DNA from 2 places in the Lactobacillus helsingborgensis genome. Region 2 is predicted to be linked to the other one. Evidence: riboswitches for the same ligand, from Rfam matches in the RefSeq annotation. Region 2 holds a riboswitch; the other holds the start of a gene.
The links. Region 2 has a riboswitch for thiamine pyrophosphate ahead of thiM (hydroxyethylthiazole kinase). Riboswitches for the same ligand answer to the same signal wherever they lie in the genome.
Positions count from the first base shown of each region.

Region 1: linked by a shared signal. The riboswitch ahead of DLD54_RS00740 (ATP-binding cassette domain-containing protein) and the one ahead of thiM (hydroxyethylthiazole kinase) in region 2 are both predicted to bind thiamine pyrophosphate.

Region 1 covers NZ_CP029544.1:154,384-158,601, forward strand. The annotation lists gene DLD54_RS00730 (glycoside hydrolase family 32 protein) at 1-560, shown strand, start outside; gene DLD54_RS00735 (energy-coupling factor transporter transmembrane component T family protein) at 600-1,253, opposite strand; gene DLD54_RS00740 (ATP-binding cassette domain-containing protein) at 1,265-2,623, opposite strand; TPP riboswitch at 2,663-2,753, opposite strand; gene DLD54_RS00745 (AraC family transcriptional regulator) at 2,911-3,855, shown strand; gene htpX (zinc metalloprotease HtpX) at 3,889-4,218, opposite strand, start outside.
Region 2 covers NZ_CP029544.1:1,744,998-1,749,215, reverse strand. The annotation lists gene gap (type I glyceraldehyde-3-phosphate dehydrogenase) at 1-160, shown strand, start outside; gene thiE (thiamine phosphate synthase) at 261-926, opposite strand; gene thiD (bifunctional hydroxymethylpyrimidine kinase/phosphomethylpyrimidine kinase) at 946-1,740, opposite strand; gene thiM (hydroxyethylthiazole kinase) at 1,752-2,540, opposite strand; TPP riboswitch at 2,614-2,713, opposite strand; gene DLD54_RS08265 (hypothetical protein) at 2,961-3,221, shown strand; gene DLD54_RS08255 (alpha-L-fucosidase) at 3,596-4,218, opposite strand, start outside.

The DNA.
Region 1 (4,218 bases), 270 kb from region 2:
GCTGGCTTGATATGTGGCATGCTGACTTTCCTGAACAGGCTGATGGCTGGTGTGGTGCTTTAACTATACCCAGAGAATTAACTTTAAAGAACAATCAGCTGTATATGAAACCCATTAAAGAACTGAAACAGCTGCGGCAAGAAAAAGTAATTGATGAAAAGTTGATGACTTCGTTAAAGCAGATTAATGTTTCTGATCCGCAGCATCTGGAATTGCTTTTGACAGCTGAAACTGAAGATTGGTCTGGTAGTGAGATTAATTTTATACTCAAAAATAAGCAGGAAGATTTAGTAACACTCACTTGGAACAAAGGGAATAACGAAGTGGTTTTAACTCGAGCTGATAAACCCGCAGATGATTCTCGACGCTATGGTAGATTAAGACCAAAGTCCAATCTGAAAATCCGGGTATTTATTGATACCAGTTCAATTGAATTTTTCATAAATGACGGTGAACTGGTATTTTCAGAACGATATTATGCTTCCGAAACACCTCAGATTTTTGTCAATGCAGACCAGCCAGTCAAAGTGAATATTATAGGCTATACTTTAGCAAAATAAATTAGGCCAAAGAAAAAGTGGACATGAACGTCCACTTTTTTATTTTAATGTGAATAAAGCCAAGTTTACTAAAAGAAGGATAATGATGGCTGTTAACCAGTCACTTTTTTTAATAGGAATGGGCACAATGACGGAGCGTTTAGCATTTTCCTGATAGCCATGAGATGCCATTCCTTGTGCCAGATTTTCGGCTGAATTAAGGGCCACTAAGATCGCTTTAAAATAGAGAACGGGTGACCAAAAGCTCAGGTAAACGCCGCGCATCATGCCGGCAGTCCGAATTTGTTTAACGGCTGTTTTCATTCGCGGCACAATATTGAGAGCAGCTAAAACGCCATAAGCAAACTTACTCGGTAAATGAAAGTTTTGTTCAAAAGAGCGAGCTAAGTCTGTGGCAGTGGTTCCAATTGAGACACAGTAAATCGTTAGCGTATAGACATAAACACGGCTGGATAAACTCAGTGCATTTTGCAAGTTAGGTTGCGGTGCAAACCAATATAAAGTAGCAAAAACCGTAAATGCAGCAATTAGGGGCATTAAGAGCGTTAGCAGCAAATTCTTTAATTTAATATGTTTGTAAATTAGATAAATTAATGCACAACCGATGATTAACAAATTGGTGCATAAACTGGACTTAAGGGATATTTCTAATGAAATAATTAGTGCCAGAAAAAATTTGAAACTAGGATTCATTGTTGATAGCCTCACTTATTTGTATAGCTTAAATGCTGGTCTTGAAAAACAAGATGATAGTCGCACCAATCAGCCAAATTAGTTAATTCGTGACTAATGATCAATAGCGTTTGGTTGCGGGCCTTTTGGCTTTTTCTTAATAACGTCATTACTTTACCCGCAGAAACCGCATCCAGCCCGCTAAGGGGCTCGTCAATCAGTAATACATCTTGATCAGAGATCAGCATCAGTAAAATTTGCAGTTTCTTTTGTTGGCCACCGGATAATGAGTAAACAACATGATCAAGCAAAGAATCAAGTTCAAGATAGGATAGTGTTTCATTTATTTTTTCATCCGTAAAGAAAGAATTAGTCCGGTGCTTTTTGCTCAGGTTAATTTCATCTGCCACTGAAACGTTGATGAACTGATCACTTGCACTTTGAAAAATTTGCCCGACTTTAAGCAGGTACTTGCGGGTCGCTAATTTGTTAATTTCCTGATTGTGGTAAGTGATACTGCCAGAATACGGCAGCATTTTAGTTAATGCGTTAAAAAGCGAAGTTTTGCCCACACCGTTTGCTCCTGTTATCAGGGTAGTTTTACCAGCAACAATGTTTAAATGTTCTTGCTTGAGAAGCAAACGATTTTGATAAATCCGGGTATTTTGCAGCGTAAAACAATTTGGCTCGTTTTGTTCTGGCAAAGCGAAAGAATAAGAGGCAACCGTCATACTTTTTTGTAACAGCTGTTCTTTTTCATCTGGTGCAAGTTGCACTATTTTTTTACCCTGAAATTGAAACAGGTTATCACAAATGCCCTCATAACCAGATAATACGTGGTCACTCACAATGATTGTTTTGCCCTGATCGCGCAAATGGGCTAGTTTAGCAATCAAAAACTTGCGGGCTGCAGGATCGCAACTGGCAAACGGCTCATCGAGTAAAAAAAGGTCAACATTCATTGCAATTAAAACGGCTAAAGCTACCCGCTGCTGTTCGCCGCCAGACATGGTATTAATTTTTTGATCAAGCAAATAATCAATTTGGGCAAACTGAACGGCTTCATTTAGACGCTTCTCATACTGCGCTTTGGTTAGGCATAAGTTTTCAAGTGCAAAAATGATTTCCTCACGTGGCGTTGCCATAGTGAACTGCTCACCGGCACTTTGAAACATCATTGCTGATTTTAATCCGGCTAAAGTCACAGTGCCGCTTAAGTGACCGGCAAATTTAGGGTATAAGTCTGCTAAAATTTTTAATAAAGTAGACTTGCCGCAGCCGGTAGGGCCAACTAATAATGAAAATTCTCCCGTAGGAATCTTTAAATTAATATCAGTTAATATTTGATTTTCTTTATCGTATGAAAAAGTGAGGTTCTTTAATTTAATCAATTTAGTTACCAAAAAAATCGTCAGGAGAATACCTGACGACGTAAAATCTTTCGTTTTCCCTTCGCTGGCATTATCCATAGCAGGTTCAACGGGTATATTCTCAGCCTATACGGCACCCCGATATTATTTTCATTATACCTAAAAGAATTTTTATTGTCTAGACTGATTAGTCTTGCTTTTAACGGCCTGTAATAATAATTGTGAAATAACAAAAATTTATTAGCAAGCTGCCAATTTGCTATATAATAAATTTATGAAAATAAAAAATAAAACAAGAAGGTGACGTAATGGCGGCAGTTAAGTTAGAACAATATTTGGCTAGTGTCTTGGACTCAAAAAAGTCGGACACAAATGAGATAAGAATAAAGCCGGGAAATGAAGATTTTAATTTATTCAGTGCTTTTTTGGAAAATCGGAATACTGGGATACATCGTTATCAAACTACAGGCTTAACCATTCTTTATTTGGCAAAAGGAGCAGTCAAAACCAGGATTAACGCTCAGGAACTTACTTTGAGTGCTGGTAATATTATTTTTTTACAGAAGAAATGCAACTACGAGATTTTAAAACCAAACCATAAAGATATTTTAGTTAAACTTGAATTTGACCCTAATTTAACTATGCAAGATTTTCTAGGTGATTACTCTAAACTGAATAGTGAAGAAAAGGGTCTACTTAAAAAAATTACTACAGCTTTTAATCAGAAACGCTTATTAAGTATGAGCGGCACGCCAATGTCTAAATCCGCTCATCTAGTTAAAAAAGTAATTGATGAATATCTCAATCAAAATCTTTTTGCACGCAACATAATTATGGCAGAACTTAATTTGCTCTTATTTTTAGCAATTAGAAGCCAAGACTTAGCTGCTGAAACTAGGTTGATTACTAATCATCAGTTTGCTCAAACCGAGTTAGAGCAGTATATTGATGCTCATTTCACTGATGTCAGCCTTAATGATGCGGCCAAGTATTTTGGCTTTAACCCCAATTATTTTTCAAGTTTGGTTAAACAAAAAACGGGCAAAAGCTTTATGGAACATGTTGATGAAAGACGTATGCAGGAAGCGCGAAGTTTGCTGGCACGCCCGGATATCTCTGTTAAGGAAATAATTACCCGTGTAGGTTATAGCGGCAAATCATTCTTTTATAAAAAATTTAGTGAATATTACCATGAAACGCCCGTGCAGATGCGTGCAGAACTATTTCGACAAGCAAATATCAACTTAAAATAAAAGCAGCCTTACTAGAAAAGGCTGCTTTATTTATTACATTTTTTCCAAACGTTTAATTCTATCCGCTGTCGGCGGGTGACTGTCAAATAAATGCGTAAAACTGCGTCTTTTGCGTAATGGATCCTCAATATACATTCCCGCACTGCTCGGATCGGCTTTTTTCATTGGTGCAGAACCGTCAATTTTCTCTAGCGCCGAAATTAATCCTTGAGGATTGCGCGTTAATTCAACTGACGAAGCGTCAGCCAAGTATTCCCGATTACGCGATAATGCCATTTGCGCTAAGCTGGCACAGATCGGACCCAGAATTAACACAAACAAAATAGCTATAACTTTGAAAATCACAACAATAGAACCGCCGTT
Region 2 (4,218 bases):
TGGCACTGAATTTGGTTCGGTCTTTGATCCAACTCTTACCCAAGTTGAAACTGGAGATAATGGGGTACAACTAGTCAAAGGTTACGCCTGGTATGATAATGAGTCCGGTTTTGTAGCTCAAATGATTAGAACACTGCAAAAGATTGCCCAGTTAGGTTAATTATCAATATAACTCATATTTTTACAATTAAAGACTGTTTATCATCAATAAAAAATGGTTCTGCCAAGTGCAGAATCATTTTTTGTGCTTTTAAAATGTGCTAGTCATTTTTCATCCATGGTGCTGTAAGCATTTGACTAACGGTTTGCTTAATATCATTGCTTTGGGCAATCAAAGAAATTACTGCAGCCCCAGCTGCCTTAGTTTTAGCGATTGCGCTTAAGTCGCTAGCGGTAATCCCACCAATAGCAACAATTGGCCTGGTTGTGCTTTTGACCAGTTTGCTTAAGCCGGTAATACCAATTTCGGGGTCGGCATCACTTTTAGATTGGGTGGCATAAATTGGACCGCTACCATAATAATCAATTCCGCTAATTTTATTGGCTTGCTCAACTTGCGTTAAATTCGAGCAGGAATAGCCGATAATCATTTGAGCGCCAACTTCTTTAATGACCTGTCTGATTTCTTCATCGCTTTGACCAACATGAACGCCTTCGGCATGAACTTGTTGTGCAAGCTGAACATCATCGTCAATGAAGAAGGGCACGTGATATGCATAACACAATTGGTGCAGCTTTTGCGCCATAGGGAGTCTCTCGGCTTCACTTAAAGTTGAATTAGAACCCTTGTCCCGAAATTGAAAAGCTGTAATACCTGCAGCAAGTGCTTCTGCGACTAAGCCCGGTAATGTTTTACCTTCTGGCACGTCTTGACTGCCACAAATAAAGTAAGCATGTAAAAAATCAGTGTTAAAGTCTTTCATTATTTCTCCTAAATTACTGAGCTCAATGATTTAAAGGGCCATGACCATGACCAACTTGAATGGTTTCCTTAATTGTTTTAGTAACGTACTTTTTAGCAATTTTAATTGCCGCAGGTAAACTTTGACCTAAAGCCAGTTGAGCTGTAATTGCTGCAGCTAAGGTGTCACCTGTACCGTGAGTGCGTTCGGTATGTATTCTGGAACTGCTGACCCAAAGATCGGAACCATCAGCAAATAAAGCATAATCTTTTACTTCTGCGCTACTTGCATGACCGCCTTTAATTAGCACATTTTTAACACCCATATCTTGTAATTTATGAGCTAATTCTGGATATTGGCTTTGATCTTGTACCTTGATGCCAGTTAAAGTTTCTGCTTCTGGCAAGTTGGGTGTTATTAGATCGGCTAAAGGCAGCAATTCGTTTTTAACGGTGGCAACAGCATCTTGACTTAATAATGGTGCGCCCCCCTTAGCAATCATCACGGGATCTATGGTAATAGGGCCCAAGTCATACTTTTGCAGGTTAAGTGCAACTTGGTGAACGTGAGCCGCATCGCCCAACATTCCTGTTTTACAAGCACGGATCTGGAAATCTTCTGCCAGAGAGGCGAATTGGGCATCGACCATTTCTAAGGGCAGTAAAAAAGATTTCTGGACGCCCAAAGTGTTTTGTGCTGTCACTGCTACGACCACTGCTGTCCCAAATACTTTTTGCATTTGAAAAGTTTTTAAGTCAGCCATGATTCCAGCACCACCACCTGAATCAGTGCCGGCAATAGTTAAAACTTGGGGAAAAGAATTAATTTTTTCAGTCATCATAAAGTTCCTTAATCAAAATCTGCAATTTGTTCAATATCAGCAACTTTTACTTTATATAAATAATCCATGAGATACATGCTAAAAGTACCTGGTCCGACATTGGGGTGCTCTTGAACTACTAATTGACCAGCGCAACTGAAATCTAAAGCACCTATTTGAGCTGCTTCAAAAGGATCGTCAGTGACTGCAGTAAATGCTGTAACAATACTAGTCAACATGTCACCAGAGCCCACGTGGGTTTTAAAAAGGGGCGAGCCGTTATGGATATGGGCTATTCTTTTACCGTCGCTGATTGTATCTGTTGGGCCACTGGCAATAACTGTACAGTGGTATTTCTGCGCTGTTTTTGCAGTAATTTCATCAATATCACCAGAACCGGAGCCTGCATCAATCCCCTTTGAGCTCCAATCAAAGCCACCTAAAGCAGCTATCTCACCAATATTGCCCCGAATAATACTAGTATGAAAATCCCATAAAAGTTTATCTGCAATTTTATAGCGATATTCAACTGCACCAACAGCTACGGGATCAAACACTATCGGTTTATTATATTGGCGCGCTAAATCTTCCACTTTTTTAATATGATTGATTTGCTGCTTGGTTAAACAGCCAATATTAACTGCCACCGCGGAAGCCATTCGCACTATTTCTTCAGCTTCAGCGACTTCATTGCTCATAATTGGTGAAGCACCAATAGCATTAACAGCATTTGCCACATCTTGAACTGATACAAAATTGGCAATGTTGAAAATAACCGGATTTTGCGCTCGTAATTTGTCTAATAATTCTAACTGCATTATATTCTCCTAATTAACTGTCTTTAAAATTTTGATTAATAAAAAAAGCTTTAGCATGTGAAAATGCCAAAGCCTAACAGGTTCGACACGTTCCTACGCAAGTGTTAACTTACAGGTTCAAAGGGTCTGAAATAATTTTCATCTCAGCCAAAAAGGCACCCCTCGTGTTATCGCTTTCAATTATAACGAAATTAATGCTAGATTACAATGTCATGTTTTGCTGCTTAATATGATTCTGCTTATAATTTCAAGCTTTCTTTACATAATCTAACCAAGTATTTTGTCAAGTAAAGCAAATAATTATAGTAGCCGCTTTTTTTAGATCAAAAAAATTAGCCAATTACTCGCTGCCTAAATTTTTATGCTATATTATACTAAATAAAATTAATTAATTTTTAATGTTAGGCGAAAGGAGCGGTCATGATGAAAAAGAAAATTACAAATACAGATCGAAATAACGCGCTTCATACACTTTTTATAGAACATAAAATTGATAAAATATTTTTACCTATTGCAGCAGTGTTTGTGGCCTTTTTATGGTTATCAATTTTGTTTAATTTTGCTATTTTCGTTAAAGTGATTACCGTGGTTTTTGTTGTTGTGCTGCTCTATTTCGCAATATGTACATTTTTTGAAATACATGATTGGTACAAGAGAAAACATGATAAGGACAAATTTTAAAAGTAATTTTGTAAGACAGTTTTAACTTAATTTTCTGAGATTTAAATACAAAAAAGTCCAGTAAATCAGCACTTGTTTGAATGGTGAAACAAATTCTTTAAAGAACCTGTGACTATTAACTACAAGAGGTTCTTTTCACAGGGGTCATTCTTGTGCTAATCGTGACTAACATTGGTAAAAAGGGGAAAGTCAAAGCATCAAAGACTGCTAAATTAGAATATGATACAAACAGTAGTAAGCCGGATCCGATAAACTATGCCACCATTTTAATGATACTAATGTCGCCACAGGTGAAAAAGCCCCAAAAGTTGTCTAACTTTTGGGGCTCACCACCTTATTATGGTAATTTATTAGTCTTTTTATTTAAATGAAGTTCAATAAATCTTGGCTACACGCTCTACCAAGTTGGTTCCGTACTCGAATCCGTCTGCTTTAACTATCAGTTGGCTTTTTTCTGGCAATTGTTTAAACGCCACATTGGTGCCATTATCCAGCCAAACAATGCGCTCGATCTTTTGGGGCGGAAAATTATTAAATACTATTTCTCGCATTTTTTCTCCTCCCAGTACTACGTTCTGATTGCCAACATTACCCAGATTATCCACAAATAAATAATTACCTTTAATAAAATCATTATCATTTCCAGCAGCGGTATAAGTTTTATGCTCAAAATTATTGGTGTTATAGACTGCTTCTTTATTAATTGCCATCCATTGTTTAATAATTTCTAGTAACGACAGGCAATGAATATTTAAAGAGCCATCAAATTCTGGGCCCACGTTAATTAATAAATTTGCCCCCACTTTGCGAGTGTGACAAATTTGTTCAATTAAGTGACGCGCCGAAACATAATTAAGGTCATTTTGGGCATTGCCCCAATGTCTGTTTAGAGTCAATGAGGTTTCAGCAGCAAAGTAACGATTATTTTGAAAATGGTTGATTACTTGAGGATTGCCTCTTTCAAAAGTCAGGACGTCCACTTTTCGTCCGTCACTTA